DNA from 3 places in the Ralstonia sp. 22111 genome. Region 1 is predicted to be linked to each of the others. Evidence: predicted binding sites of a transcription regulator. Region 1 holds the regulator's gene; each other region holds the start of a gene.
What was found. Region 1 encodes LexA, which represses DNA repair genes until DNA is damaged. Its sites were predicted from a motif close to ACTGTATNNNNATACAGT; they were not measured.

Region 1 (10,126 bases):
CGCGCGTTTGCCAGAAATCCTCGCCGATATGGCCGTGCCGGGCATCGAGAACGCCGAGCACATAGCTGCGGCTATAACGTTGGCCTGACGCACCGGTTTCCCAGAAATCTTCCGTAGTCATGCGCTCGAAGTCTTCGCGGCGCGTGCCCAATTCGGGGCGATGGAAGATGGGTTCGCGCCGGCGCAGTTCTTCCAGCACGCTCAGCAGAGCTGGGGCGGTATCCAGAGACGGTTCCATGTGGCAAGCCTCCTTGGAAAACTCCAAGCATACTGCGCAGCGTGCGTAGCTTAGCGTTTTTCGCGCCGCACAATGCGGGGCTTGCGCTTCGCCCCTATGATGGCGCCTTCGCCTTTTCCGGAAACCACTTCGATGCAACGCACTGCCCGTATTGGCCTGTCTTCGCTGACGATCGCACTGTCGCTGGCTTGCGGCACCGGCGCCTTTGCCGCCACGCTTCAGAAACCCCAGCTCGATGCGTTGCTCGCCGCTGAACAATCCTCGGCGTCGGCTGACCTGAACAGCTTTCTCGCGGCAGTCGCCAAGGCAGATCCGCAAGTTGCAGGCAGTGTCGCCGCATACCAGAAGAAGGCCGTGCTCACTGGCGACGACCTCGTCAACATTGGGCGTCTGCTGGGGCTGTACAACCGCCTGCACAATCAGCAGGCCGTGATCGCCTCGATCGAGAGGATGGTCGCGCTGCCGACGGTGCGTGACGACAAAATTCCGCAATACGAGAACCCCGCCATCGTGGCGTTCGGCAAGCTGGTCGAGGGCATGGCGCGCGACTTCGGCCTGAAATACCGCAACGTCGACAACCGCGTCTTCGAAGTTACGCTGCCGGGCACCGGCTCTGACGAATTCGGCATCCTGACCCACGCGGACGTTGTGCCCGCCAAGGCGGAAGAATGGGTGCTCGGCGACGGCACCGAGCTCGATCCGTTCAAGGTCACGCGCGTCGGCAATCTGCTGTACGGCCGCGGCACGATTGACGACAAGGGGTCCATTGCTGCCGCGATGTACGCCATGAAAACGGTCAAGGACAGCGGCGTGCCGCTCGCGCGCACGATCCGCCTGATGATCGAAACCACCGAAGAAACCGGTGGCGATGGCATGAAGTACTACCGTGAACACACGCAATTGCCGGCGTACAACATCGTGCTCGACAGCAAGTACCCGGCCGTCGTTGCGGAGAAAGGCACCGGCGCATTGAAGGTGTTTTTCCCTGCGCAGGCCGGTGATGCGACGCACACGGCCATCGTTTCGATGACGGGCGCGGCGTCGGCCAGCTCCATCCCACAAACGGCCACCGCTACCCTCAAGGGCGGGGATCTGGGCGTGGCGGCCGCCGCGCTCGAAGCCAAACGCGATGCGTTTGTGAGTAGCTTGGCCGCACAGGGCAAGTTTGCAATTGACATCACGCACACCGCGGACAGCATCGTCGTGAAGGTGACCGGCACCTCCGCACACGGTTCGCGCCCGGAAGAGGGCGTGAACCCGCTGCCGCGCTTGGCGCTCTTCCTGCGTGCAACTGATCTCGGCTTGGCAGACAACGCCTACGCCCACGCCGTGCGGTATCTGGCCGACGTTTACGGCACCGATTACCTCGGCAACACCATGGGCGTGGCCTACAAGGATGACTTCATGGGCCCGCTCACCATCTCGCCTACGGTGATCGGCGACAAGAACGGCCGCGTGGAGGTGACCGCCAACGTGCGCATGCCGCGCGGCAAAACGCCCGATGCGCTGCGTGGCGAGATCGCCGGCAAGATCAACGCATGGGCCACCGCCAACCATGTCGCCCTGGAGATCAATCATGACCAGGGCAACTGGATGGCGCGCGATCCGAAGGGCGCGTGGTTGTCGACGCTGCTCAAGATCTACGGCGACACGACGGGCCTCGATGCCAAGCCTGTCCCGACGGCCGGCAGCACGACCGCCAAGCTGATGCCGAATGCCATCAACTTCGGCCCGGCGATGCCCGGCAAGAAGTACACCGCGCACAACGCCAACGAGTACAAGGAAGTGCCGGACCTGGACCTCGATATGCAGATGTTCACCGAGATGCTGGTGCGCATTGGCAATCTGCCTTACATGCAGTAACCGCCGGGAACCGCCATGAACATCATCCGCGCCAAGTCGTTTACTGCTGAGCATGCCTGGGGCGCGCTCGACATTGCCAACATGAGCGGCATTACCACGCGCTTGCATTGGACCGACCAGCCTTATCGCTGGCATGTGAACGATGGCGAGGAGGTGTTCGTGGTGCTCGACGGCACGGTCGACATGCATTACCGCGAAGCCGGCGAAGAGAAGGTCGCAGTGCTGGAGCCCGGTGACATCTTCTTCGCCGGTGTCGGCTGCGAGCACGTGGCGCACCCGCGCGGCGAGGCAAGAATTCTCGTTGTCGAGAAAGCGGGGAGCGTGTAGCGGATCGCCAGCCGGTTTCGGCGAAAAAAAAGCCCGCAATGTGCGGGCTTCGAATTCAGCGATCTCATTGCCCCTGAGGGCATTGGCAATACTACTGTCACGTACGCCAAACAACATCGGGGTAAACGTCCGTTTTGCTGAGGGAACATCGTTGAATGTGCCGCTGCAGCAACTTGCGAACAAAAAAACAGCCCGCTCAAGCGGCGGGCCGAAAATCAGTTGAAGAAAGCCCTGTCCTCAGGGCAGGGCAAGTGTATGAAATCAGTTGCGGCGGCAGCATTGGGGTATGCCCTGATCGGCTGCGGTAGCGCCATGCAAAGCCCTTCATCGTCGTCTTCCCTTAGCAGCTTTCGGCGCCAGCAGCACGTGAACCCGCCGGAATCGCATCCAGCATGCGGCAGATGGCGGCCATGCTGCCGACCATCGTACGGCGCTGCTCCCCCTGATAAATGCGCACGCCCTGGGTTTGGCGGAAGGGCACCGGCTGTACCGGACGGCGGCGGGAAGACATCGATCCGAGTCGCATGGCAGACCTCGTGAGTTCGGGTGGAAAAGCGAGTGGCAAGACTCCGCCCTGGCGGGCCGATGGCTCACCTCCAGGTAGGATCAAACGGCGAAGGTTTGGCGCTGAGATGCGCCGGAGACTTACGGAGCAGCGGGCCGGATCAGACCGACGGCCAAGCCCTCCAGGTGAAACTCATCACGATCCAGATCAACGTGGATCGGTTCGAAATCCGGATTCTCGGCAATCAGTTCGACATGGCGGCCTTTGCGCTGGAAGCGCTTGACCGTGACGTCGTCGCCCAATCGAGCAACAACGATCTTGCCGTTGGTGGCTTCGGCAGCGCGTTGCACGGCCAGCAGATCACCGTCCAGAATGCCGGCGTCGCGCATGCTCATGCCACGCACCTTCAGCAGAAAATCGGGCTGCGCAGAAAACAGCGACGGATCGACCTGATACTGGCGATCAATGTGCTCTGCAGCCAGGATCGGACTACCGGCAGCCACACGGCCCACCAGCGGCAGCGTCAATTGCATCAACCCCATCGACGGCAGCGAGAACTGATGCTGCGCCGTGTCGCCGGCCGCCCGCAGCCGAATGCCGCGCGAGGCGCCAGGCGTCAGTTCGATCACGCCCTTGCGTGCCAGCGCGCGCAGGTGTTCCTCGGCCGCATTGGGCGATGAAAAACCGAACTCTGCGGCAATCTCGGCGCGTGTGGGCGGGAAGCCCGTGCGCTGGATCGTCTGACGGATCAAGTCGTAAATCTGCTGTTGGCGAGGGGTGAGGGCGGCCATTGGCGTACTGTATATTTGAACAGGTGCTGTGATTTTATACAGTGGCGCGGGAAGCGCAAGTGATTTTGTTGTGATGTGTTGCGTGAGCACCCGGCCCTTATGACCGGCGTCAAAACCTATGCGACTGGTTAGAAGCTTATGCGCAATCCATGCAGGCGCGGCCGCGGCGAATCGCATAAAATCAAGGTCTTGACCGATTTTTTGCATCGCCACATAGCCCGATTGAGCCTCGTTGGGCTGGCCCGAACGTCACCATGTCCGCCTTCAATCAAGAGACCGTTCTGAGCGTCCATCACTGGAACGACTCGCTGTTCAGCTTCAAGACCACGCGCGATCAGGCGCTGCGCTTCCATAACGGCCACTTCGTCATGATTGGGCTGGAGGTCGAGGGCAAGCCGCTGATGCGCGCCTACAGCATCGCCAGCCCGAACTATGAAGAGCACCTCGAGTTCTTCAGCATCAAGGTGCAGAACGGCCCGCTGACGTCGCGTCTGCAGCATCTGAAGGTGGGCGACAAGCTGCTGGTGAGCAAGAAGCCGGTCGGCACGCTCGTGCTGGATGACCTGCTGCCCGGCAAGAACCTGTATCTGTTCGGTACTGGCACCGGCCTCGCGCCCTTCATGAGCATCATCCAAGACCCGGACACTTACGAGCGCTTCGAGAAGGTCGTGCTGCTGCACGGCGTGCGCCAAGTGAGCGAGCTGGCCTATGCCGACTTCATCACCCGCGAATTGCCGAATAACGAGTTCTTCGGCGATCAGGTTCGCGAGAAGCTGATCTACTACCCGACCGTCACGCGCGAGCCGTTCCGCAACATGGGCCGCCTGACCGACCTCGTCGATAACGGCAAGCTTTCTGCCGACATCGGCCTGCCCCCGATGGACCCGGCTGTCGACCGGGCGATGATTTGCGGCAGCCCGGCCATGCTGGAAGACACCTGCAAGCTGCTTGATGCCCGCGGTTTCAAGATTTCGCCGCGTATGGGCGAAGCCGGTGACTACGTGATCGAGCGCGCCTTCGTCGAGAAATAATCGACACGGCTCCTGCTGCAAACGCCGGCCTGTGTGCCGGCGTTTTGTTTTCTGGGCGCACAGGGCAATCCCGCGTCGGCAAAGGCGGGGCGGGCGGATACAATGCGCGCCTTGCCCACAACGCATGTCTGCAACGATGTCCTTGCCTACCATCGCCATCCTCGCCACCGGCGGCACAATCGCCGGCTCTGCTGACGACGCTGGCTCCGCCGCACGCTATCGCGCTGGCGCCGTCCCCATCGATCAACTGCTTGCGGCCAGCAAGCTCGGTTTGGAGCGCCTTGCCAATGTGCGCGCCGAGCAGGTCGCCCAGATCGATAGCAAGGACCTGACGTTCGACGTGTGGGAAAAGCTGGTTGCGCGCATCCGTCACTGGATCGACGTCGAGCGTGTGGACGGCGTGGTCATCACGCACGGCACCGACACGCTGGAAGAAACCGCGATGCTGCTGCACCTGACGCAGCAGACCGATACGCCGATTGTCCTGACGGCGGCGATGCGGCCGTCGACGTCGCTGTCGGCGGATGGGCCGTTGAATCTGCTGAATGCGGTGCGGCTGGCAGCCAGTCCGTCTGCGCGCGGGCGAGGCGTTCTGGTTGCGCTCAACCAGCGTGTGCATGCCGCTCGCGATGTGCAGAAGGGACACACTTACGCGGTCGAAGCCTTTGTCTCGCCGGACACGGGTGCGCTGGGTTTTGTGCTCGACGCGCAAGTACAGTTTCAGCGTGCAGCGCAGCGTGTAGCCGCAACCGACGTGCTGCCGATGCCGCCCGCAGGCCAGTGGCCGTGGGTTGAGGTTGTGGCGAGCTATGCGCAGCCCGATGCGCGCTTGGTTGATGCCCTGGTCGCCGCTGGCGTGAAGGGGCTGGTCGTTGCCGCAACCGGCGCGGGCTCCATCCATGCGAATCTTGAGGCGGCGCTGAACCGAGCGAGTCAGCAGGGCGTTTTCGTGCTGCGTTCCACGCGTACCGGTGCCGGCGTGGTGCCCGCGCAGCCGGGCGGAGAGCGCTGGGCATCGAGCGGCTCGCTGAACCCCTATAAGGCGCGTGTGCTGCTGACGTTGCTTCTGGCCTCGGGCCGCGCCCGGGCAGAAGTTGCCTCCCTGCAGCAAGTCATTGATCGATATTGAAAAAATCGCCAAGGCCTGCGTATAATGGCAGGCTAACCAACCTTGCTGCACCGGAGTGTGACGCCCGGGCGGCTTAATCCACAAGGAGCGTCAATGCGTCATTACGAAATCGTATTCATCGTCCATCCGGACCAGAGCGAGCAAGTGCCCGCGATGATCGAGCGCTACAAGAGCACGGTCACCACGCAAGGCGGCCAAGTGCACCGCGTCGAGGACTGGGGCCGTCGTCAACTGGCCTACATGATCCAGAAGCTCGCGAAGGCTCACTACGTGTGCCTGAACATCGAGTGCGGCAAGGAAACCCTGGCTGAGCTCGAGCACGCGTTCAAGTTCAACGACGCCGTGCTGCGTCACCTCATCGTTCAGACCAAGAAGGCTGAAACGGCGCCGTCGCCGATGATGAAGGAAGTCGCACGCGAAGAGGCCAAGAAGGCCGCCGCTCAGACCGAACAGGCTGCCTGATGCCGCGTGGTGCTGCGCAAGCCTGATCGCGCATCGCCAGCATGAACGAAACCCACGGGGACAACGCCATCAACCGCCTGCAGCTCGTCGCCACTCTGGTCGAGCGCGAGGTGATGCGATACACCCCGGCCGGCGTGCCGATCGTCAACTGTCTGCTGGCATACAGCGGGCAGGCGGTCGAAGCGCAGACAGTGCGGCAGATCGAGTTTTCGATGGAAGCACTGGCAGCCGGCAAGATGGCTTCCGTTCTGGATCGCATCGCTCCGGGCACCGTCCTGGATTGCGTAGGATTCCTGGCTCGCAAGCACCGCAGCAGTAAGGCACTGGTCTTTCACATCTCCGGATGTAACGTATTCGTAAAGGATTGAATCATGGCATTCATGAACAAGAAGCAGCGCGACGCGAAGAACAAGAAGCGCTTCCAGCAGCAAAACCCGTTGTTCAAGCGCAAGAAGTTCTGCCGCTTCACCGTGGCCGGCGTTGAGCAGATCGACTACAAGGATCTGGACACGCTCAAGGACTTCATCGGCGAGAACGGCAAGATCACCCCGGCCCGCCTGACCGGCACGCGCGCGATCTATCAGCGCCAGCTGGACACGGCCATCAAGCGTGCACGTTTCCTCGCGCTGATGCCGTACACCGATCAGCACAAGCACTAATCAGCGGGATAAGGAGAACTCACAATGCAAATTATTCTGCTCGAGAAGGTCGTCAACCTGGGTAACCTGGGCGACGTGGTGCGTGTGAAGGATGGTTACGCACGTAACTTCCTGATCCCGAACAAGCAAGCCCGCCGCGCTACGGATTCCGCCATCAAGGAATTCGAAGCCCGCCGCGCTGAGCTGGAAAAGCTGGCCGCTGAAAAGCTGGCTGCCGCGCAAGCCGAAGGCGAGAAGCTGAACGGCCTGACGCTGCAACTGTCGCAAAAGGCTGGTGTGGATGGCCGTCTGTTCGGCTCCGTCACGAACCACGACATCGCTGACGCACTGGTTGCGCAAGGCTTCAAGGTTGAGAAGGCGCAAGTGCGTCTGCCGAACGGTCCGCTGAAGACCGTGGGCGACCACCCGGTCGTCGTCTCGCTGCACACCGACGTGGCAGTTGACGTGAACGTGTCGGTGCAGGGCGACGCAGCCTAAGCACGCACGCAGCACCTCGCGGCGCCCGGGTCACCGATCGACGCGAGTCAAGAAGGCAGGGACGAAAGTCTCTGCCTTTTTTGTTGTCCTTTGTATCAGGGGTCCAGATTGAAGACCGAGCAGCGCCGCTATAATCCCGCCATGAACGCGCCCTCCGATCCCCAGCTCGATTCCCTCAAGGTGCCCCCGCATTCCATCGAGGCCGAACAGTCGGTGCTTGGCGGGTTGTTGCTGGATAACGCCGCTTGGGATCGCATTGCCGATTTCATCAATGAGCACGATTTCTACCGCTACGACCACCGGCTGATCTTCCACAACATCGGCAAGCTGATCTCGCAGGCCAAGCCGGCTGACGTGATCACGGTGTACGAGCAGTTGCAGGCCGCTGGCAAGGCGGAAGAGGTGGGCGGCCTAGCCTACCTGAATGCGCTGGCACAGAACACGCCGAGCGCCGCCAACATCCGTCGCTATGCGGAAATCGTCCGTGACCGCGGCGTGCTACGCCAACTTGTGACGATTGCCGACGAGATTTCCGCCGGAGCCTTCAACCCGCAGGGGCGCGACGTGCGCCAGCTGCTGGACGAGGCCGAATCCAAGGTGTTCGCGATTGCCGAAGAAGGTTCGCGTGGGCAGAAGGGCTTCCTGGAAATCCAGCCGCTGCTGACGCAAGTGGTCGAGCGTATCGACGAGCTATACCACCGCGATAATCAGAGCGACATTACCGGCGTACCGACCGGCTTCGTTGACCTCGACCGCATGACCAGCGGTATGCAAGGCGGCGATCTGATCATCGTGGCCGGTCGCCCATCGATGGGTAAGACGGCGTTCTCGCTGAACATTGGCGAACACGTTGCGGTGGAGCAAGGCCTGCCGGTGGCCGTGTTCTCGATGGAAATGGCGGGCACGCAGCTCGCCATGCGTATGCTGGGTTCGGTCGGGCGATTGGATCAGCACCGCCTGCGTACCGGTCGTCTGCTCGACGAGGACTGGCCGCGCCTGACGCATGCCATTCAGAAGATGAACGACGCGCAACTGTTCATCGACGAAACGCCCGCGTTGAACCCGATGGAATTGCGTGCGCGCTCGCGGCGGCTTGCACGGCAGTGCGGGCAGCTCGGCCTGATCGTCATCGATTACCTGCAGCTGATGTCCGGCTCGGGTGGTGGCGAGAACCGTGCGACCGAAATTTCGGAAATCTCGCGTTCGCTGAAGGGTCTGGCGAAGGAACTCAACTGCCCGGTGATCGCGCTGTCGCAGTTGAACCGAAGCCTGGAACAGCGCCCGAACAAGCGCCCTGTGATGTCGGATTTGCGTGAATCCGGCGCTATCGAACAGGATGCCGACGTGATTTTGTTCATCTATCGGGACCAGGTCTACAACCCCGATTCTCCGGACAAAGGTACGGCAGAAATCATTATCGGTAAGCAGCGTAACGGCCCAATTGGTACCGTTCGTCTTACGTTCCTGGGTGAATACACGAAGTTCGATAACTTCACCGGGGGCAATGCGTTCTTTGACAACGATACGTAACCTGTAATTCGTGTCGGCCCGCCACAACGTGCCACGTATTTCGCGGGGCCGGTTCCGGTAAAATATTGCGTTTTAATGACAGCGCCGGCGGTGATCCCGTCCGGCGTTGTTTTTACGACTCCTGCTTTTTTCCGTTCCCAAGGATCATCATGTTCGGTCGCTTCATGCCCACCGAAGGCAAGTTTTTTGAGTACTTCAACCAGCACGCCGAGTGCGCCGTCAAGGCGGCCCATGCACTCAAGGAGCTGGTCAATGACTTACCCAATGCCGAAATGCATGCACGCAATGTGCAGAACTTTGAAAAGAAGGCCGATCGCATCACGCATGACACGATCGAGTTGCTGCACAAGACCTTCATCACCCCGCTCGACCGCGACGAGATCCACAAACTGATCACGACGATGGACGACATCCTCGACCTGATGGAAGACGTGTCGCTCACCATCTCGTTGTATGACGTGACCAACCTGACGGACGAATCGCGCCAGCTCGCCATGATCTGCGTGGCTTGCTGCGAGGAAGTCCGGAAGGCCGTGGCGCTGCTCAGTGACATGAACAACGGCCGTCAGATCCTCACCATCGCCCAGGAAATCGACCGTCTGGAGTCAGAGGCCGATCGCGTGATGCGTGCCGCCATGGCCAAGCTGTTCCGCACCGAGAACGACATCAAGCTGCTGATCAAGCTGAAGGCGATTTACGAGCAACTGGAGAGCGTCACAGACCGTTGCGAGGATGTTGCCAACATCATCGAAGGCATCGTGCTCGAAAACGCCTGACGAGACGACGCCCTCATGCATACGCTTCAGATCAGTCTCTGGGTGGTCGTTCTGCTGGTGGCGCTGGCCATCGTGTTCGACTTCATGAATGGCTTCCACGACGCGGCTAACTCCATTGCGACGGTGGTGTCGACCGGCGTGCTCAAGCCGCAGCAGGCGGTGGCGATGGCTGCAGCCTGCAACGTGATCGCCATTTTCATCTTCCACCTCAAGGTGGCAACCACGGTAGGGCGCGACACAATTGATCCGTCCATCGTTGATCATTACGTCATCTTTGGGGCGTTGGTCGGCGCCATCGCGTGGAACATCATCACGTGGTACTACGGCATTCCGTCCAG
Region 2 (10,126 bases), on a different contig from region 1:
TCCATCACCTGCTCCTGGAAGATCGGCACACCCAGCGTGCGTTCGAGCACGGCTTTCACCTCGGGACCGGGGTATGTCACACAATCGGTGTTGCCATTGCGCTTTGCCTCACGCCGCTGCAGATACGGATGCACCATGCCGCCCTGGATTGGTCCCGGACGAACGATGGCCACCTGGATCACCAGGTCGTAATACTCGCGCGGACGCAGACGCGGCAGCATCGATTGCTGCGCACGCGATTCGATCTGGAACACGCCGATGGTCTCGGCGCGGCAGATCATGTCGTAGGTTTTCTTGTCGTCATCGGGCAGGTTCTGCATGGCGAGCTTGGCCGTCGCGCCGTAGTGCTCGCGCCGTCCGGGCAACGCATCCACCATATCGAGCGTGCGGCGAATGGCAGTCAGCATGCCCAATGCCAGCACGTCGACCTTCAGCAGGCGCAGCGATTCGAGATCGTCTTTATCCCACTGGATGACTCGGCGGTTTTCCATCGCTGCGTTCTCGATCGGCACCAGGCGCGAAAGCTTGCCCTGCGCAATCACGAACCCGCCCACGTGCTGCGACAGATGGCGCGGAAAACCACGCAACTGATCCACCAGTTGCGCCCAGCGCAGCACCAGCGGCGATTCCGGGTCCAGCCCCTGCTGGCCTGCGCGCTGCGCAAATTCCTTACGGCTATCCCACCACGCCTGCCCCTTGGCCACCTGCTCGATGATCCCCAGATCGATGCCGAGCGCGCGGCCGACGTCACGCAGTGCGCTACGCGTGCGGTAGGTGATGAGCGCCGCCGCCAGCGCGGTACGGGTCACGCCGTACTTGTTGTAGATGTACTGGATGACCTCTTCGCGGCGCTGATGTTCGAAATCGACGTCGATGTCGGGCGGCTCATTGCGCGCACGCGAAAGAAAGCGTGCGAACAGCGTGTTGCCGCTGTCCGGGTTCACCTCGGTAATCCCCAGGCAATAGCACACCGCCGAGTTGGCCGCCGAGCCGCGCCCCTGGCAAAGGATCTTCTCACTATGGGCGAACTTCACCACGTCATAGACGGTCAGGAAAAACGGCTCGTAACGCAGCTCGGCAATCAGTCCGAGTTCCTCTTGAATCTGCTCGCGCACCTTCTTCGACACGCCTTTTGGATAGCGTCGCGCGGCACCAGCGAGCGTTTCGGCGCGCAGGTATTCGGTCGGCGTCATGCCTTCCGGTACGACTTCGCTCGGATATTCGTATTCGATCTCGTCGAGAGAAAAATTGCACAACGCCGCCAGTTCCACTGTCCGACGCAGGATCTTCTCGCCACGCTTGTCTGGATAAAGAAACGCGAGCTGCATGCGCGTGCGCATCGCCTGCTCAGCGCTGGGTGCAAGTTCCAATCCGCACTCCGAAAGCGGCTTCGACAGGCGGATGGCCGTCAGCACGTCATGCAGCGGCTTGCGTTGGCGCGTGTGCATCTGCACGCCGCCGGTCGCGACCATGGGCACATCGATCTGTTCCGACACCGCCGCGACCGTGCCGCGATGGCGGTCGTCCGCGTGCCGTAGCGGCAACTCCAGCGCAATCGATAGCCGATCAGCGAACACGCGTTGGCACCACCACGCCTGCGCCAGCAATTGCTGCGGGTCGGGATCGTAATCGGGCAGCAGAATCGCAAGACAGTCGGGCACGCCGCGCAGGTGAGCGAGTTCACCTTGGGGCGCGGCCAAATCGTCAGCAAGCAAGCGGTATTCGCCCTTGGGCGCTGCCAGCCTCGCGTGCGTGATGATCTCGCTCAGGTTGCCGTACCCCTCGACGTTCTGCGCCAGCAGCACCAGCCGCAGCCAGGGTTCGCCATCGGCATTGCGCACCGTAAAGCGGCTGCCGATGATGAGCTTCAGTTCGTGTTCCTTGGAAGCCACAAGCGCTCGCGCCGTGCCCGCCACAGAGCATTCGTCGGTCAGCGCCAGCGCTTGATAACCATACAGCTTGGCACGCTCCACCAGTTCGTGCGGATGCGACGCGCCGGTCAGGAACGTGAAGTTGCTGATGCAATGCAGCTCGGCATAGTCGGGCAGAACGGAGAGTGGCGTGGCCGAAGTCATGACGTGCTTAGCCGAACAAGCCGTGCAGATACCAGCGAACGTCCTCGTCTGCCGCATTGGTTTTGCTTGCGGAAACGCGCTCGCGATACACCCAGTAACGCTCGCCTTTTTCTCCGGCGGCGATGAAGTAATCACGCTTGATGAGGTCGTCGTCCCACCAGCCGGATTCAATGCGCTCGGGCATCGACACCAGCCGCAACAGCCCGCGGTAATACGGATAGTGCTGACGTGTCAGCAGCGGGATCGGTTTCTCCAGCAGCCACAGCGGGCGCTCCGGCTGCTGCGCATGCCACTGCGCCAATGCCTGACGCGCGGTCGCACGGCTCTGCGCGGTGGTTGCGGCATTTACCTCGACCCAGTGGTTGGCGCGCTCAGGGCGATGGTCGGCACACGGCTGCGGGTGACGCACGTTCTCAGCACCCAGCCGGGCGATCAGCGTGTCGATCAGGCGTGCGGCATCTTCAGCGCGACCACCGGGCTCTGGAAACAGCGACTCCGTAGGCGGCGCGAGCGGCGTGGCGTCGGTCACCGTCAAACGCAGTTCGACCACCGGAGCGATCAGCGTGAGCCGATGCACACGTTCATGCAGTACCCGCGACAAGTGCGCCAGCGTGCGAACCGGCTGTGCAAGGGCGATCTCCACCGGTGTGGATGAGGCCGCCTCATTACTGCCCCGACCACGCCGGCGTTCGTGCTCCAGCGAGAGTCGATACGTTTTGGCGCCCAATTGAAGCGCCGACAACCAGCCGACCAGCTGCAACAACAATTGCTCCGAGGCTGCCAGCACCCCTTCCGCGTTATCGATGCGTCCTGGCAATTCCAACGACACATCAAAGCGCAACGGCGCGGTAAACCACGTAAAGCTCTCGTGCCCGTTGCCATAAGCGGCGTCGAGCGTATCCACCAACACCGGCCCGCAGCGCCGCCGCAGGCCGCTACGCGGCAACTCGCGCAAATCGCCCAGTGTGCGGCAGCCGAGGCCTTCAAGCCAATCGGGCCGCGTGAGTCGCGCCACCGCATCGACCGGCAATTGATCAAGCAACGCCGACAACCGCTCCTGCCGCACTGCCCTCCGCGCGCGCCCTTGACGTGCTGCTGTGCGACGACGGCCACGCATCGGCGCCGGTTGCGCACTGGCAAGCCATGCCGCACCGCGTGCCGTCGGCCCGGTGCCAAGCTGCGGCATGGCGCCCAACCGAACCGCGCAATACCTCACCGCCCGACACAGCGCGCGATGCCCGCCGAACAGCCGCAAGCTGGCCTCGACCTCTAGCAAAACAGTCGCCTCATCCACCACGTCCAACGTGACATGCGGAGTGAATGCCAGCAGCGCCAGCGCCAGCGATTGCAGCAACCGCGCCTCGGCGGCCGCGTCACGGTCAAGCTGTACAGCGTGCGGTACCAACGCCTGCGCACCTGCCCGGCGCAGGCCTGCGTGTACGCCTTCGCGCATCGCCAAACGGTTGACCGACACCACGCGCTCCTGCTCCACCACCACCACCGGCAAAGGCAGCGCGGCTGGGTCAGACCACCGGGGTCGAAGCGCGTCGAGTGGGAGACGGGGCAGATGCACCGCGATCCAGAACGGCATGATCGAGAGTGTTTGGATCGGAAACGTCCGACAAAGCGTCGAACGTCACAGAAGACGAAGGAGATGAAAGCGCGGCGAGCAAATTCGCCGTGGCCGGATCCATGATGAACGGCTCGACGGGCGGTACAGGCAACGGACGCACGGAAGCGCGACCGGCCCGAAGCGGGTCGGCCAACGGTAGCAGCAACGGTGATTCACGCAACGGCCCGCGCCGCTTATGGAAAAGAATGGACAGCGCATCGGCGCCCGCCGGCTCCAACCCCAGCCGCAGCACCGCTGGTGACGACTCACGCTGCGCCTGAGCTGGCCTAAACACCCAAATCGCGCTCTCTCCCGATTGGGCCAGCACCTGCAGCCTGCGCAACTCTCCTGAGCGTGCCCGGTTCAACCAGATCAGCACACCACCGAAAGCCTTGCTGCGCAGAACCTGCTCGGTTGCCCACAGAAGATCAGCCGGCTTGTCAGCGCGCACCCAAACGATTTGTTCAGGAGAGAAATCCCAGCCCACCAGCCTCACTGCGTTCGGCAGATGCGGCGGAGCAATCAACGCGATGCGCCCCGCGCTCGCGCACAGCGTAGACAACGCCGGGCGCAGCAACCGGCATTCACCAATACCGGATTGCGGACACAGCAGTTCAGTCAGCCCGCCGAGGGGCCAACCACCACCGGGCAACTCGGCATTCAGCGAGTCATATCCAGTGGCCAGAACGCGCCCATCGCCTCGCGCCAGGCGGCCAGCGCTCCACAGAGCCGGATGTAGCGCCTCCGGTAATGGCACCGTCGAGGCTTTCGGCATGAGCGAACGCTCCCCAGACCCCGCGCATCCAGCGGGGACGGAGCATTCCGCCACATCTTTGGCAATGACAAGAGACGGGGACAACGCAAACATGGAAACGCCAACGCAAACCAACGGATACTGTATAAATATACAGTATCACAACTTTCCTTCAACTCGATCTAGTTTTGCTTGTGCGTTGCAAGGCAGCGATAGCAACCTCAAAGCACCCGCTTGGAGGGACTTTGAAGTAGGCTTCGCCCAAACTGCTGGGGATGCCCGACAAAAAGCGCTCTATGAGCCCCTTCAGGCCTTTTGTTTTTGTGTGAGGGGAGGGGGGTGTTGCCGGGAAGTAGTTGGCAGATCGATGCAGGAAGCCGGGTGCAAGGCGTTCGCGCAAAGACAAACACCCCAGCTCTTTGAAGGGAGCTGGGGTGTTGGATGGGAGAGCCTGGCGATGACCTACTTTCACACGGGAATCCGCACTATCATCGGCGCGGAGTCGTTTCACGGTCCTGTTCGGGATGGGAAGGGGTGGTACCGACTCGCTATGGTCACCAGGCTATGACTTGTTGCCACGTTGACGAGGTCAACGCGACCAATATGGGAATGTAGATTTGGGGTTGTGATGTGTGAGTATCAGGCACAAGGCAGACCCAGCCGGAAACATACCGGTTATAGGATCAAGCCGCACGGGCAATTAGTACTGGTTAGCTGAACGCATTACTGCGCTTCCACACCCAGCCTATCAACGTCCTGGTCTCGAACGACCCTTCAGGGAGATCAAGTCTCCAGGGAATCCTCATCTTCAGGCAAGTTTCCCGCTTAGATGCTTTCAGCGGTTATCTCTTCCGTACATAGCTACCCTGCGATGCCTCTGGCGAGACAACAGGTACACCAGCGGTACGTCCACTCCGGTCCTCTCGTACTAGGAGCAGCCCCCGTCAAGATTCCAACGCCCACGGCAGATAGGGACCAAACTGTCTCACGACGTTTTAAACCCAGCTCACGTACCTCTTTAAATGGCGAACAGCCATACCCTTGGGACCGGCTACAGCCCCAGGATGAGATGAGCCGACATCGAGGTGCCAAACACCGCCGTCGATATGAACTCTTGGGCGGTATCAGCCTGTTATCCCCAGAGTACCTTTTATCCGTTGAGCGATGGCCCTTCCATACAGAACCACCGGATCACTATGTCCTGCTTTCGCACCTGCTCGACTTGTCGGTCTCGCAGTTAAGCACGCTTTTGCCATTGCACTTTAGGTACGATGTCCGACCGTACCAAGCGTACCTTCGAACTCCTCCGTTACACTTTGGGAGGAGACCGCCCCAGTCAAACTGCCTACCATGCACTGTCCCCGACCCGGATTCACGGGCCAAGGTTAGAACCTCAAACAAACCAGGGTGGTATTTCAAGGACGGCTCCACCGAAACTAGCGTCCCGGTTTCAAAGCCTCCCACCTATCCTACACAGATCGGTTCAAAGTCCAATGCAAAGCTACAGTAAAGGTTCATGGGGTCTTTCCGTCTAGCCGCGGGGAGATTGCATCATCACAAACACTTCAACTTCGCTGAGTCTCGGGAGGAGACAGTGTGGCCATCGTTACGCCATTCGTGCAGGTCGGAACTTACCCGACAAGGAATTTCGCTACCTTAGGACCGTTATAGTTACGGCCGCCGTTTACCGGGACTTCAATCAAGAGCTTGCACCCCATCATTTAATCTTCCGGCACCGGGCAGGCGTCACACCCTATACGTCCACTTTCGTGTTTGCAGAGTGCTGTGTTTTTATTAAACAGTCGCAGCCACCATTTTATTGCAACCCCTTCGTCCTTCTAGCGCGAGCTAGTCAAACTACAAGGGCGTACCTTATCCCGAAGTTACGGTACCAATTTGCCGAGTTCCTTCTCCCGAGTTCTCTCAAGCGCCTTAGAATACTCATCTCGCCCACCTGTGTCGGTTTGCGGTACGGTCTCGTATGACTGAAGCTTAGAGGCTTTTCTTGGAACCACTTCCAATTGCTTCGCGACCTAAAGTCGCTCGCCCCACACCCTTGAATCACGCACCCGGATTTGCCTAAGTGCCATCTCCAATGCAGGGACCGGGACATCCAACACCCGGACAACCTTCCGCGATCCGTCCCCCCATCGCATCATACGACGGTGCAGGAATATTAACCTGCTTCCCATCAGCTACGCATCTCTGCCTCGCCTTAGGGGCCGACTCACCCTACGCCGATGAACGTTGCGTAGGAAACCTTGGGCTTACGGCGAGGGGGCCTTTCACCCCCTTTATCGCTACTCATGTCAGCATTCGCACTTCTGATACCTCCAGCATCCTTTACAAGACACCTTCACAGGCTTACAGAACGCTCTCCTACCATGCACTTACGTGCATCCGCAGCTTCGGTATATTGCTTAGCCCCGTTACATCTTCCGCGCAGGACGACTCGATCAGTGAGCTATTACGCTTTCTTTAAAGGGTGGCTGCTTCTAAGCCAACCTCCTGACTGTTTTAGCCTTCCCACTTCGTTTCCCACTTAGCAATATTTAGGGACCTTAGCTGGCGGTCTGGGTTGTTTCCCTCTTGACACCGGACGTTAGCACCCGATGTCTGTCTCCCGTGATTGCACTCTTCGGTATTCGGAGTTTGCTATGGCGGGGTAATCAGCAATAGACCCCCCAACCATGACAGTGCTCTACCCCCGAAGGTGAGACACGAGGCACTACCTAAATAGTTTTCGGAGAGAACCAGCTATTTCCAAGTTTGTTTAGCCTTTCACCCCTATCCACAGCTCATCCCCTAACTTTTCAACGTTAGTGGGTTCGGTCCTCCAGTACGTGTTACCGCACCTTCAACCTGGCCATGGATAGATCACTTGGTTTCGGGTCTACACCCAGCGACTGAACGCCCTATTCGGACTCGCTTTCGCTACGCCTTCCCTAATCGGTTAAGCTTGCCACTGAATGTAAGTCGCTGACCCATTATACAAAAGGTACGCCGTCACCCGTTTCCAGGCTCCGACTGTTTGTATGCATGCGGTTTCAGGATCTATTTCACTCCCCTCCCGGGGTTCTTTTCGCCTTTCCCTCACGGTACTGGTTCACTATCGGTCGATTACGAGTATTTAGCCTTGGAGGATGGTCCCCCCATCTTCAGACAGGATTTCACGTGTCCCGCCCTACTTGTCGTACACCTAGTTCCACAATACTGTTTTCGCATACGGGGCTATCACCCACTATGGCCGGACTTTCCATTCCGCTTTGCTAACAATACTGCTAAAGAGTACAAGGCTGATCCCATTTCGCTCGCCACTACTTTGGGAATCTCGGTTGATTTCTGTTCCTGCAGCTACTTAGATGTTTCAGTTCACTGCGTTCGCTTCTGTTACCTATGTATTCAGTAACAGATGACCCATGCGGGCCGGGTTTCCCCATTCGGATATCTGCGGATCAAAGCTCGTTTGCCAGCTCCCCGCAGCTTTTCGCAGGCTACTACGTCCTTCATCGCCTGTAATCGCCAAGGCATCCACCACATGCACTTATTCGCTTGACCCTATAACGAGTATGTCTCGCTATAGGCTGAGTTCTCGCGTTGTGCCGTATTCCAAGACAATCTTTCGATTGCTCTGGTAATACTGGTTGATACAATCACAACCCAGTGTCGCGTTTTGATTGTGCGTCTCATCAACGCACCGCGACACCTTTACTACATTCCATATTGTTAAAGAACAGCCGAACTTTTACGCTCGTCTTGGCTAGGCCAAACGCAAACACCATCGACACAGCGTCGATGCTTGCGTTTGGCAACCAAAAGGTAATGGTGGAGGATGACGGGATCGAACCGACGACCCCCTGCTTGCAAAGCAGGTGCTCTCCCAGCTGAGCTAATCCCCCAGTCACGGCAGAGAACAACTTCCACCGTCCGTAACTTGGTGGGTCTGGTAGGACTTGAACCTACGACCCCCGCCTTATCAAGACGGTGCTCTAACCACCTGAGCTACAGACCCTTGGCTGTAACATCAAACAAACCGATAAGTGTGGACGCCTAACGTCGGATGCACGCTCTTAAAGGAGGTGATCCAGCCGCACCTTCCGATACGGCTACCTTGTTACGACTTCACCCCAGTCATGAACCCTACCGTGGTAATCGCCCTCCTTGCGGTTAGGCTAACTACTTCTGGTAAAGCCCACTCCCATGGTGTGACGGGCGGTGTGTACAAGACCCGGGAACGTATTCACCGCGGCATGCTGATCCGCGATTACTAGCGATTCCAGCTTCACGTAGTCGAGTTGCAGACTACGATCCGGACTACGATGCATTTTCTGGGATTAGCTCCACCTCGCGGCTTGGCAACCCTCTGTATGCACCATTGTATGACGTGTGAAGCCCTACCCATAAGGGCCATGAGGACTTGACGTCATCCCCACCTTCCTCCGGTTTGTCACCGGCAGTCTCTCTAGAGTGCCCTTTCGTAGCAACTAGAGACAAGGGTTGCGCTCGTTGCGGGACTTAACCCAACATCTCACGACACGAGCTGACGACAGCCATGCAGCACCTGTGTCCACTTTCTCTTTCGAGCACCTAATGCATCTCTGCTTCGTTAGTGGCATGTCAAGGGTAGGTAAGGTTTTTCGCGTTGCATCGAATTAATCCACATCATCCACCGCTTGTGCGGGTCCCCGTCAATTCCTTTGAGTTTTAATCTTGCGACCGTACTCCCCAGGCGGTCAACTTCACGCGTTAGCTACGTTACTAAGGAAATGAATCCCCAACAACTAGTTGACATCGTTTAGGGCGTGGACTACCAGGGTATCTAATCCTGTTTGCTCCCCACGCTTTCGTGCATGAGCGTCAGTGTTATCCCAGGGGGCTGCCTTCGCCATCGGTATTCCTCCACATCTCTACGCATTTCACTGCTACACGTGGAATTCTACCCCCCTCTGACACACTCTAGCCGTGCAGTCACCAATGCAATTCCCAAGTTAAGCTCGGGGATTTCACATCGGTCTTGCACAACCGCCTGCGCACGCTTTACGCCCAGTAATTCCGATTAACGCTTGGACCCTACGTATTACCGCGGCTGCTGGCACGTAGTTAGCCGGTCCTTATTCTTCCGGTACCGTCATCGACCCCAGGTATTAACCAGAGCCATTTCTTTCCGGACAAAAGTGCTTTACAACCCGAAGGCCTTCTTCACACACGCGGCATTGCTGGATCAGGCTTTCGCCCATTGTCCAAAATTCCCCACTGCTGCCTCCCGTAGGAGTCTGGGCCGTGTCTCAGTCCCAGTGTGGCTGATCGTCCTCTCAGACCAGCTACTGATCGTCGCCTTGGTGGGCCTTTACCCCACCAACTAGCTAATCAGACATCGGCCGCTCCTATAGCATGAGGCCTTGCGGTCCCCCACTTTCACCCTCAGGTCGTATGCGGTATTAGCTAATCTTTCGACTAGTTATCCCCCACTACAGGGCACGTTCCGATGTATTACTCACCCGTTCGCCACTCGCCGGCAGGAGAAGCAAGCTTCTCCCCCGCTGCCGTTCGACTTGCATGTGTAAGGCATGCCGCCAGCGTTCAATCTGAGCCAGGATCAAACTCTTCAGTTCAATCTGCTGTTTTCGCTCTTTACGAGCGGTCGCTCACTCTCAGAATCTGACTTGAACTTTCGTTCAAACCTTA
Region 3 (10,126 bases), on a different contig from region 1:
AATCATGACCGGCGGCCCCGGCTCCTCAAAACCGAGATCGATCTGCTTGGCCCACGCCTTGGGCAGCCAGTCGGCCACCACCTGGCGCGACAGCGCGCAGATATCCAGCGGCACCAGACCGTCGGTCGCGCCCATGTTCTCCATGCGTGCCAGCGAGAGCAACTGCTTGACGAGGTGCGCCGTGCGATCCGAACTGTCGGCGATATGCGCGAGCGTGCGGCGCAGTTCATCGGGCGATTGTTCGCGCTGGGCCAGCTCGGCCTGCATGCGCAGCCCGGCCAGCGGCGTCTTCATCTGATGCGCGGCATCCGCAATGAAGCGCTTCTGCGTATGCACCGATTGCTCCAGCCGCCCCAGCAGATCATTGAACGACGCTACCAGCGGCGTCAGCTCCTGGGGCGCGGCGCCTTCATCGATGGGGCTGGTGTCGCCCGGGTTGCGCGCGCGAATGCGTTCCTGAATCGCATTGAGCGGCGCCAGCCCGCGCGTGAGGCCGAACCACACCAGTATCACCGCCAACGGCAGGATCACGAACTGCGGCAGGATCACGCCCTTGATGATTTCGTTGGCGAGTTGCGCGCGCTTGTCGAGCGTCTCCGCCACCTGCACCAGCGCGGGCTTGCCGTCGGAGCCCGGCCGCTGCACGAAGGTATATGCAACACGAATCTCTGCGCCGTGGATGTGGTCGTCGCGCAGTTGCACGAGGCCACCGGCGTTGGCGTCTTCTTCGGGCGGCAGCGGGAGGTCGCGATCACCCGAGACAAACTCACCGTTGGTGCCGAGCACCTGGTAGTAGATGTTGTCGGTTTCGTCGGCACGCAAAATTTCGCGCGCCGAGATCGGCAGTTGCAGCGTCACGCGTCCATTCACCTCGCGCAGTTGCTGGCTGAGCACGATCGCGCTCGATTCCAGCGCGCGGTCATATGGCGCATTCGCAATCGACTTGGCCACCAGGTACGTCACCGCAATGCTCATCGGCCACAGCAACAGCAGCGGCGCGAGCATCCAGTCGAGAATTTCGCCGAAGAGGGATCGGGCGACGGGCCGCGTGGCGTCGTCTTCGAGGTGGGGGAGGGTGTCGGCGAGGTCGCTGTCCTCGTCACGGCCATTGGGCCCGGGCGCCGCATCGCCGCGCTCGCGCAGCGACGCGCGATGCCGACGCCACGGCCAGGCCAGCCGATCACCCATGGGCAGCTGTCGCGGTGGTGGTCGTTGGGGTGGCCATGCGTTCCAGGCAATAGCCCAGCCCGCGCACGGTCGCGATGCGGATGCCTTCCACCTCGATCTTCTTGCGCAGCCGGTGGATGTAGACCTCAATGGCGTTGTTGCTGACTTCCTCGCCCCAGCCGCACAGGTGGTCGACCAGTTGCTCTTTCGACACCAGGCGGCCGACGCGCGCCAGCAGAATCTCCAGCAGCCCGATCTCGCGCGCCGACAGTTCCACCACCTGATCGTGGATATAGGCGATGCGCCCGACCTGGTCGAACGCCAGCGGCCCATGGCGCACGAGCGTGGCGCCGCCGCCGGTGCCGCGCCGCACCAGCGCACGCACGCGCGCTTCCAGCTCGGATAGCGCGAACGGCTTGGCCATGTAATCGTCGGCGCCCAGGTCCAGGCCCTTGACGCGTTCTTCCACACTGTCGGCGGCGGTCAGGATCAGCACCGGCAGCATGGCCCCGCGCGAGCGCAGGCGTTTGAGGACCTCCAGCCCCGACATGCGCGGCAGGCCCACGTCGAGAATCAGCAGATCATAGGTCTGTGCCGTCTGCGCGGACAGAGCCGCGTCGGCAGTCGCCCCATCGGAGGCTTGGTCGACGGCGTAACCCGCCTGGCGTAGCGAGCGTGTGAGCCCGTCAGCCAGCGTGGCGTCGTCTTCGGCAATCAGGATGCGCATGCGTGTCTCCCCGCGATGCCGGGCAAGATGTCTTGCCCATCCCGCCCGCTACATTGTTTTCGCGCGACATATGTTCTGGAGACTTGTCAAAACCACTGGTTTTTTATACAGTACTCCGAATTCGCGGTGCTGTAGTCTTGGCGGCGCTAAAGTCATGGAATGGGTCGCGTCGGGGCAATCAGCCAGCGGCCCGTTGTTGCAGGCAACCGCTGGAATCGCAAGCCCTTGCGGCCCATTTATACACCAATTTGCACGAAGGACGACCATGGAAGACGGTAAGAAGGCAGCCGCGATGAGCGCGGAAAAGCAGAAGGCGCTGGCTGCCGCGCTCGCGCAGATCGAAAAGCAGTTCGGCAAGGGCTCCATCATGAAGATGGGCGACGCCGAGGTCGAGCCGGTCCAGGTCGTGTCGACGGGTTCGCTGGGGCTGGACGTGGCGCTGGGCGTTGGCGGCCTGCCGCGCGGCCGCGTCATTGAAATCTACGGTCCGGAATCGTCGGGCAAGACCACGCTGACACTGCAAGTGGTTGCCGAGATGCAGAAGCTGGGCGGTACTTGCGCCTTCATCGACGCAGAACATGCGCTTGACGTCACTTATGCTGACAAGATTGGCGTCAGCGTGCCGGACTTGCTGATCTCCCAGCCGGACACGGGTGAACAGGCCCTGGAAATCGCCGATGCGCTGGTGCGTTCGGGCTCGGTCGACCTGATCGTCATTGACTCGGTGGCCGCGCTGGTGCCGAAGGCTGAAATTGAAGGCGAAATGGGCGACGCGTTGCCTGGCCTGCAGGCCCGTCTGATGAGCCAGGCGCTGCGCAAGCTGACCGGCACCATCAAGAAGACCAATTGCATGGTCATCTTCATCAACCAGATCCGCATGAAGATCGGCGTGATGTTCGGCTCGCCGGAAACGACCACGGGTGGTAACGCGCTCAAGTTCTACGCTTCGGTGCGTCTGGACATCCGCCGCATCGGCTCGATCAAGAAGGGCGACGACGTGGTCGGCAACGAGACCAAGGTCAAGGTCGTCAAGAACAAGGTGGCGCCGCCGTTCCGCGAGGCCATCTTCGACATCCTGTATGGCCAGGGCGTGTCGCGCGAGGGCGAAATCATCGACCTCGGTGTGGAAGCCAAGATTGTTGAAAAGTCCGGCGCCTGGTACAGCTACGGCGGCGAGCGCATCGGCCAAGGCCGCGACAACTGCCGTGAATACCTGCGTGAGAACCCCGACCTTGCCCGCGACATCGAAAACAAGGTTCGCGAAGCACTGGGCGTGACGCCGATGGGCGCCATCGCAGTGGCCGAGGAAGTCGGAGAAGAGTAATTGGGTTGGCCGTCGACGCAGATCGACGGCTCTATCGAGCTTCATACGCCTGCCGTCCCCCAACGGTGGGCGTTTTCTTTTTGAGCCTGGAACCGTATGCCGTTGCCGCGCCCACCGTTATCGCTCAAGGCTCGTGCGCTGGGCTATCTGTCTCGGCGCGAGCACAGCCGCATCGAATTGCGCCGTAAGCTGGCTCCGCACGCCGCATCCGCCGAGGAGGTCGACGCGCTGCTGGATTGGCTGGAAGGCGAGAACTGGCTCTCCAACACACGGTTTGCCGAAAGCATGGTGCACCGCCGCGCAGGTCGCTACGGTACAGCGCGCTTGATGCAGGAGCTGAAAACGCATCAGCTGGGCGCAGAGACGCTCGGCGAGGTCAAGGCCCAACTGCAAAGCACGGAAGCGGCACGGGCGAAAGCCCTGTGGGAAAAGCGCTTCGGCCGCCCACCGGCCGACTTGGCCGAACGGGCCAAGCAGGTGCGATACATGATGGCGCGTGGATTCTCCAGGGCCGTAGTCTCGCGCATCATTGCAGGCGCCGATGAACTGCTCGAAGATGGGGACGGGGCGGACTGAATACTGTCGATCTTGCAACAATTCGTCCGGACAATTCATTTGTGTGCGGATCGCGTGAGTTGCACCTCTCGAGGTTGTTGCAACCACTTTCACACTGCATTGCAGCACGCGACCTGCCCGGTCGTGGCGACGTGTTAAAATCCAAGTCTTTGATATCGCCCTCAATTCTGGTTGCTGGGCGGTAGTGTTCGTGTGTGGCGGCTGATGCGCTTCTACATACGTCCTGCAGGCGATGCGCGAGATCCGCGTGCGCCGCCTCCATCGGTCCTATCGGTCTGTCTGGTCCATGCCTCTGTCTGCCCCCGTCCCGCGCGTCATGCGCCACCGCCGTGCCATCACGGTGGAGGCCTATTTGCGGGAAGACGGCTTGTGGGACATCGAAGCGCGCCTGACCGACACCAAACCACGCGACATCCCCCTGGCCAGCGGCGGCGTGCGCCCCGAGGGCCAGCCGCTGCATGACCTGTGGCTGCGCGTGACGATCGATACCCGCATGAACGTCGTGGATGCCGAAGCGTGTTCCGACTGGGTGCCGTACCCCACACATTGCGACACGATTGGCCCCGCCTACCGAAAGCTCATCGGCCTGAACCTGATGAAGGGATTTCGAAAGGCCTCGCGTGAGAGACTTGGCGGCGTGGCGGGTTGTACGCACCTGACTGAGCTGTGTGGCGTGCTGCCGACCGCCGCCATCCAGGCCTTCGCGGGCGACGTCTTCCCGGTGCGCGACAACTCGAACGACCTCCGGCCTGTGGAGCCCGGTGAAAAGCCGCCTTATCAACTCCACGGCTGCCATGCCCTGCACCTTGAGGGCGAGGTGGTCCGCAAGCATTACCCGCGCTGGTTTGCATATCAGCCCGAAGCCAAGATCCAACCGCCACCCACCGAACTGTCGCCTGAGCCCTCGTCCTGAAGGGCACCGCGCTGTTCGCGTTTTCAATACTCATCACACTCACTCTGCCTAGCAAAGGAAACACGCATGAATATCCATGAGTACCAAGGCAAGGAAATCCTGCGCAAATACAATGTGCCGGTTCCGCGCGGCATTCCGGCCTTCTCGGTCGACGAGGCTATCAAGGCCGCAGAAACCCTGGGCGGCCCGGTGTGGGTCGTGAAGGCGCAGATTCATGCGGGCGGCCGTGGCAAGGGCGGCGGCGTGAAGGTGGCCAAGAGCATGGAGCAGGTCAAGGAATACGCCAGCAGCATCCTGGGCATGACGCTGGTGACGCACCAGACCGGTCCGGAAGGCAAGCTGGTCAAGCGTCTGCTGATCGAAGAAGGCGCGGACATCAAGAAGGAACTGTACGTGTCGCTGGTGGTGGACCGTGTGTCGCAGCAGGTCGCGCTGATGGCCTCGAGCGAAGGCGGCATGGACATCGAAGAAGTCGCAGAATCGCACCCGGAAAAAATCCACACGCTTCTGATCGATCCGCAAGCCGGCCTGCAAGACGCCCAGGCTGACGACATCGCCCGCAAGATCGGCGTGCCCGACGCGAGCGTGCCGCAAGCCCGCCAAGCCCTGCAGGGCCTGTACAAGGCATTCTGGGAAACCGACGCTTCGCAAGCTGAAATCAACCCGCTGATCCTGACCGGCGACGGCAAGGTCATCGCGCTGGACGCCAAGTTCAACTTCGATTCGAACGCGCTGTTCCGTCACCCGGAAATCGTGGCCTACCGCGATCTGGATGAAGAAGATCCGGCTGAAATCGAAGCTTCGAAGTTCGACCTAGCCTACATCTCGCTCGACGGCAACATCGGCTGCCTGGTGAACGGCGCCGGCCTGGCCATGGCCACGATGGACACCATCAAGCTGTTCGGCGGCGAGCCGGCCAACTTCCTCGACGTGGGCGGCGGTGCCACCACCGAGAAGGTGACCGAAGCCTTCAAGCTGATGCTGAAGAACCCGGACGTGAAGGCCATCCTGGTCAACATCTTCGGCGGCATCATGCGTTGCGACGTGATCGCCGAAGGCGTGATCGCGGCGGCGAAGGCTGTGTCGCTGTCGGTGCCGCTGGTCGTGCGCATGAAGGGCACCAACGAAGACCTCGGCAAGAAGATGCTGGCTGACTCGGGTCTGCCCATCATTGCCGCAGACACGATGGCAGAGGCCGCCGAGAAGGTCGTGGCCGCAGCCGCCGGCAAGTAAGCCGCCCGCTGACCCAACCATACGCGAACGCGAGTTGCGCCCGCTGCTGAGTACGTCGGCGCGGCTCGCTGCATAAAAGGATTACAGCATGTCGATTCTGATCAACAAAGATACCAAGGTCATCACCCAGGGGATCACCGGCAAGACCGGCCAGTTCCACACCCGCGGCTGCCGCGATTACGCCAACGGCAAGAACTGCTTCGTCGCAGGCGTGAACCCGAAGAAGGCCGGCGAAGACTTCGAAGGCATTCCCATCTACGCAACCGTCAAGGACGCCAAGGCCCAGACCGGCGCGACCGTGTCGGTGATCTACGTGCCGCCCGCAGGCGCCGCTGACGCCATCTGGGAAGCTGTCGAAGCCGAACTGGACCTGGTGGTTTGCATCACCGAAGGCATCCCCGTGCGCGACATGATGATGGTCAAGGACAAGATGCGTAAGGCCGGCAGCAAGACGCTGCTGCTGGGCCCGAACTGCCCGGGCCTGATCACGCCGGACGAAATCAAGATCGGCATCATGCCGGGCCACATCCACCGCAAGGGCCGCATCGGCGTGGTGTCGCGCTCGGGCACGCTGACGTACGAAGCCGTGGGTCAGCTCACTGCGCTGGGCCTGGGCCAATCGTCGGCAGTCGGCATCGGCGGCGACCCGATCAACGGTCTGAAGCACATCGACGTGATGAAGATGTTCAACGACGATCCGGAAACGGACGCCGTGGTCATGATCGGTGAGATCGGCGGTCCGGACGAAGCCAACGCGGCTTACTGGATCAAGGACAACATGAAGAAGCCGGTGGTTGGCTTCATCGCTGGCGTGACCGCGCCTCCGGGCAAGCGCATGGGCCACGCCGGCGCGCTGATCTCGGGCGGTGCCGACACCGCGCAAGCGAAGCTCGACATCATGGAAGCCTGCGGCATCAAGACCACCAAGAACCCGTCGGAAATGGCACGTCTGCTCAAGGCGATGCTGTAATCGGCAAGGTTTGAGGTTATGCGAGAACGGGAGGCCTGGCCTCCCGTTTTTGTTTGGTCGCGACGCAGCATGCGATCCAGGCACGACATGTGTATAAGCAAACAAGATGCTGCAAGCGGGCCCACCGCAAGCCCACCCCAAGGACATCTACGAGAACACTATGGCGCTCACCTCAAGCGCATTCTGGTTCGCACTCGGCTCCATCATCCTGACCAACATCGTGCTGTCGGGCGACAACGCGGTCGTCATCGCGCTGGCCGCGCGCAACCTGCCCAAGCGCCAGCAGAAGCAGGCCATCTTCTGGGGCAGTGCCGGCGCCATTGTGCTGCGCGTGGTGTTGACCGTGCTGGCCGTCAAGCTGCTTGCGCTGCCATATCTGAAAACGATTGGCGCGCTGCTGCTCGCCTACATCGGCGTGAAGCTGCTCACGGAAGCCGAAGATGAAGCTGCCGATCGCCATCAGCGTGCCGGCCTATGGCCCGCCATCCAGACAATCCTTATCGCCGACTTTGTGATGTCGCTCGATAACGTCGTCGCCGTGGCCGCCGCAGCCGAGAAAGGGCCGCCGGGAACGACGTTTCTGCTGCTGGTGCTGGGGCTTGGATTGTCGGTACCGCTGATCGTGTTCGGCAGCACGCTGCTGGTGGGGATCATGGCGCGCTTTCCGGTCATCATCACGCTCGGGGCGGCGCTGCTTGGTTATCTGGCTGGCGACATGCTGGTCACCGATCCGATTGATGCGGCGTGGTTTGAGCGCGCGGTGCCACATCCGGATGTGGTGGTGGGGCTGCTTGGCGCTCTGCTTGTAGTGGCGCTAGGCCGATGGCTGAGCCAGCGAACGTTGCATCGTGCGTAAGTGATCCATGGTTCTCAAATTGACGAACTTCGTCAACTAGTGTCAAAAGATGTCACACTCTGTCACGTCGCTCATACGAACCGCGTCAGCTTTTCGCTGACAGGCACGGCTTTTCGGCTGGCACGGTCCATGCTGTATCTCCCCCCGCATCATCTTTAACCAAACAATCCGGGGGATTTCATGAAGTCGATGCGACTCAACAAGCGTGTCCAGAAGGGTTTCACGCTGATCGAACTGATGATCGTGGTGGCGATTGTCGGTATTCTGGCTGCCATCGCGCTGCCGGCTTATCAGGATTACACGGTGCGTACGCGCATCACCGAAGGCCTGAGCTTGGCTGAGCCAGCAAAGACGACGCTGGCTTCTGAGGGGGTGTCTTCGCTGATCGATATGGGGAATGTTGAGTACAACTGGAATCAACAGGCAAACAAAACCGGCGCAACTTCCAAGTTTGTTACATCGGTTCTGTTTGACCCCGCAACGGCTCCTGCCGCTGCAGGTACGGCTGCAACAGCTAACCCCGTTATTGTGATCACCTATGACGCAAACTCGGTTGGTGTGACGGCTGCGGCTAACACGGTGACCTTGACTCCTTGGATGCGCGACGGTTCGAATGGTGGTAAGGGTCAAAGCGCTTTTGCTGCCGTAACCGCTGGTACCTCGGGCGCTCTGGATTGGGGCTGCGCGTCGGCGGTGAACAGCACCGCAACGGCAAACGGTATCACGCCAGGCATCGCGGGAACTCTGCTGGCTAAGTACGCTCCGGCGCAATGCCGATAATTGGCTTTGCCGCTGAATAGAACACGTCCTTAAAAAAGGATTCCAGGAAAACTGGAATCCTTTTTTTATGCGCATTCCGAGTCTTTACTAGAATGAGGCGATTTAAAAAATCGGCAAATGCGGTCCTGATTGATCATGCGAGAGTGCGAGCAGCTGTCAAGGCTGCGTTCATCCATCTTGGTTTGAGTCTTGTTGTGGCGGCACTAACTGCCGCCGTCATGTTCGGTCTATGGTTTCCGTACCCCTACCGTGAGCTTGCAGGTGGTCAGCATCTCTTCTGGATTGTGATTGGGGTGGATGTCGTCTGTGGTCCGCTACTCACAAGCGTGCTGTTTAATCCAGCCAAGTCTCGCCGTGAACTAACACTGGACCTATCGCTGGTTGCATTGGTGCAGCTCGCGGCGTTGCTTTATGGCCTACATAGCGTGACTTTGGCGCGCCCAGTGATTTTGGCCTTCGAAACAGATCGACTGGTCACTGTTTCGGCGGCGGAGATCAATACCGCTGATTTGCCGCTTGCACCGGCCGGCTTCCAAGCACTTTCATGGACAGGCCCTGTACTGATCGGGACGCGCACCCCGAAGGACGGGAGCGAAACGTTGAAGAGCATCGAACTGTCGACGCTAGGAATCGAGCCGAGCGCCCGCCCCGGCTGGTGGCAACCCTACGAAAAGAGCCGACCCGTCGTACGACAACGCATGAAAAGGCTTGATGCGCGGCGCGCCAAATTGCCATCGGAGAAACAAGCCATCATCGACGAGGCTGCCAAGAAGACCGGCCTGCCAGTCGATCAGCTCTACTACCTGCCGCTTGTCAGCAAAAAGCAACTCGATACATGGATTGCGTTGCTCGATGCGCAAGGCACGATCAAAGGCTACGCACCAATCGACGGGTTCGAGTAAGCGGTTTTCGCCCGCAAACACTGGTGTGGCGAACGGCCCCTAAGCTAAACTAGCCCGCCTAGCAAGAGCGCCTTCGGGCGCTCTTTTCGTTAGCATCTCCGTAGTCCTACTCATCGATGCGCCGATTCTCCGTTTTGCTCTTGCCAGTCTGGCTAGCCCTGGGGGCGTGCTGGGCGATCCCGTTCCTGGTCGCGCCACATACCTATCCAATCCCTACGTTCTATTCCGAGTGGGTGGCAGCCGCGTGCTGGATCGCGCTGGGGGTGGCGGTATTGGGCGCAACGTGGGGGCAAGCCGTTGGTCTGCCGAGAGTCGCGCTCGCGCCACTGGCATTGATTGCAGTGCTGATCCTGCAATTGGCGATTGCGCCACCGCTCAATCCGTTTTTCTCTGCCGGAGCCATAGCGGCATTGTTAGCGGCGGCAGTCATCTGCGGCTTAGGCGCACGGTGCCGCGACCTGCCTGGCGTGCTGGACGCCATCGCAGTTGCCGTCACCATTGGTGGTTTGCTTACGGTGGCGATTGAGTTGGTGCAAGTGTTCCGTGTGCCGAATCTGCCGGAGACATTATTCTCGATGACCCCCACAGGTGGTGCGCGGCGCATGTGGGGCAATCTGAATCAACCCAATCACGTCGGCTCGTATCTGGCGTTCGGGTTGGCGGCATCTCTCTTCTTGG

Region 2: the regulator LexA is predicted to act here: its motif matches at 4,582-4,599, upstream of imuA (translesion DNA synthesis-associated protein ImuA).
Region 3: the regulator LexA is predicted to act here: its motif matches at 1,989-2,006, upstream of recA (recombinase RecA).

What each region holds. Positions count from the first base shown of each region.
Region 1 covers NZ_JBQEPR010000005.1:242,419-252,544, forward strand. Annotated here, with positions in the region: gene ACTJK4_RS15175 (nuclear transport factor 2 family protein) at 1-238, opposite strand, end outside; gene ACTJK4_RS15180 (dipeptidase) at 371-2,101, shown strand; gene ACTJK4_RS15185 (cupin) at 2,117-2,428, shown strand; gene ACTJK4_RS15190 (hypothetical protein) at 2,769-2,954, opposite strand; gene lexA (transcriptional repressor LexA) at 3,074-3,724, opposite strand; gene ACTJK4_RS15200 (ferredoxin--NADP reductase) at 3,979-4,755, shown strand; gene ACTJK4_RS15205 (asparaginase) at 4,892-5,884, shown strand; gene rpsF (30S ribosomal protein S6) at 5,978-6,346, shown strand; gene priB (primosomal replication protein N) at 6,388-6,714, shown strand; gene rpsR (30S ribosomal protein S18) at 6,727-7,005, shown strand; gene rplI (50S ribosomal protein L9) at 7,030-7,482, shown strand; gene ACTJK4_RS15230 (replicative DNA helicase) at 7,624-9,012, shown strand; gene ACTJK4_RS15235 (DUF47 domain-containing protein) at 9,162-9,788, shown strand; gene ACTJK4_RS15240 (inorganic phosphate transporter) at 9,804-10,126, shown strand, end outside.
Region 2 covers NZ_JBQEPR010000003.1:593,771-603,896, forward strand. Annotated here, with positions in the region: gene ACTJK4_RS11600 (error-prone DNA polymerase) at 1-2,075, opposite strand, end outside; gene ACTJK4_RS11605 (Y-family DNA polymerase) at 2,083-3,666, opposite strand; gene imuA (translesion DNA synthesis-associated protein ImuA) at 3,599-4,555, opposite strand; rRNA gene rrf (5S ribosomal RNA) at 4,891-5,003, opposite strand; rRNA gene ACTJK4_RS11620 (23S ribosomal RNA) at 5,121-7,999, opposite strand; tRNA gene ACTJK4_RS11625 (tRNA-Ala) at 8,265-8,340, opposite strand; tRNA gene ACTJK4_RS11630 (tRNA-Ile) at 8,377-8,453, opposite strand; rRNA gene ACTJK4_RS11635 (16S ribosomal RNA) at 8,514-10,053, opposite strand.
Region 3 covers NZ_JBQEPR010000001.1:794,700-804,825, forward strand. Annotated here, with positions in the region: gene ACTJK4_RS03735 (sensor histidine kinase) at 1-1,188, opposite strand, end outside; gene ACTJK4_RS03740 (response regulator) at 1,181-1,894, opposite strand; gene recA (recombinase RecA) at 2,160-3,218, shown strand; gene recX (recombination regulator RecX) at 3,315-3,794, shown strand; gene ACTJK4_RS03755 (DUF2889 domain-containing protein) at 4,081-4,707, shown strand; gene sucC (ADP-forming succinate--CoA ligase subunit beta) at 4,774-5,940, shown strand; gene sucD (succinate--CoA ligase subunit alpha) at 6,029-6,910, shown strand; gene ACTJK4_RS03770 (TerC family protein) at 7,071-7,766, shown strand; gene ACTJK4_RS03775 (pilin) at 7,947-8,546, shown strand; gene ACTJK4_RS03780 (TfpX/TfpZ family type IV pilin accessory protein) at 8,639-9,448, shown strand; gene ACTJK4_RS03785 (Wzy polymerase domain-containing protein) at 9,565-10,126, shown strand, end outside.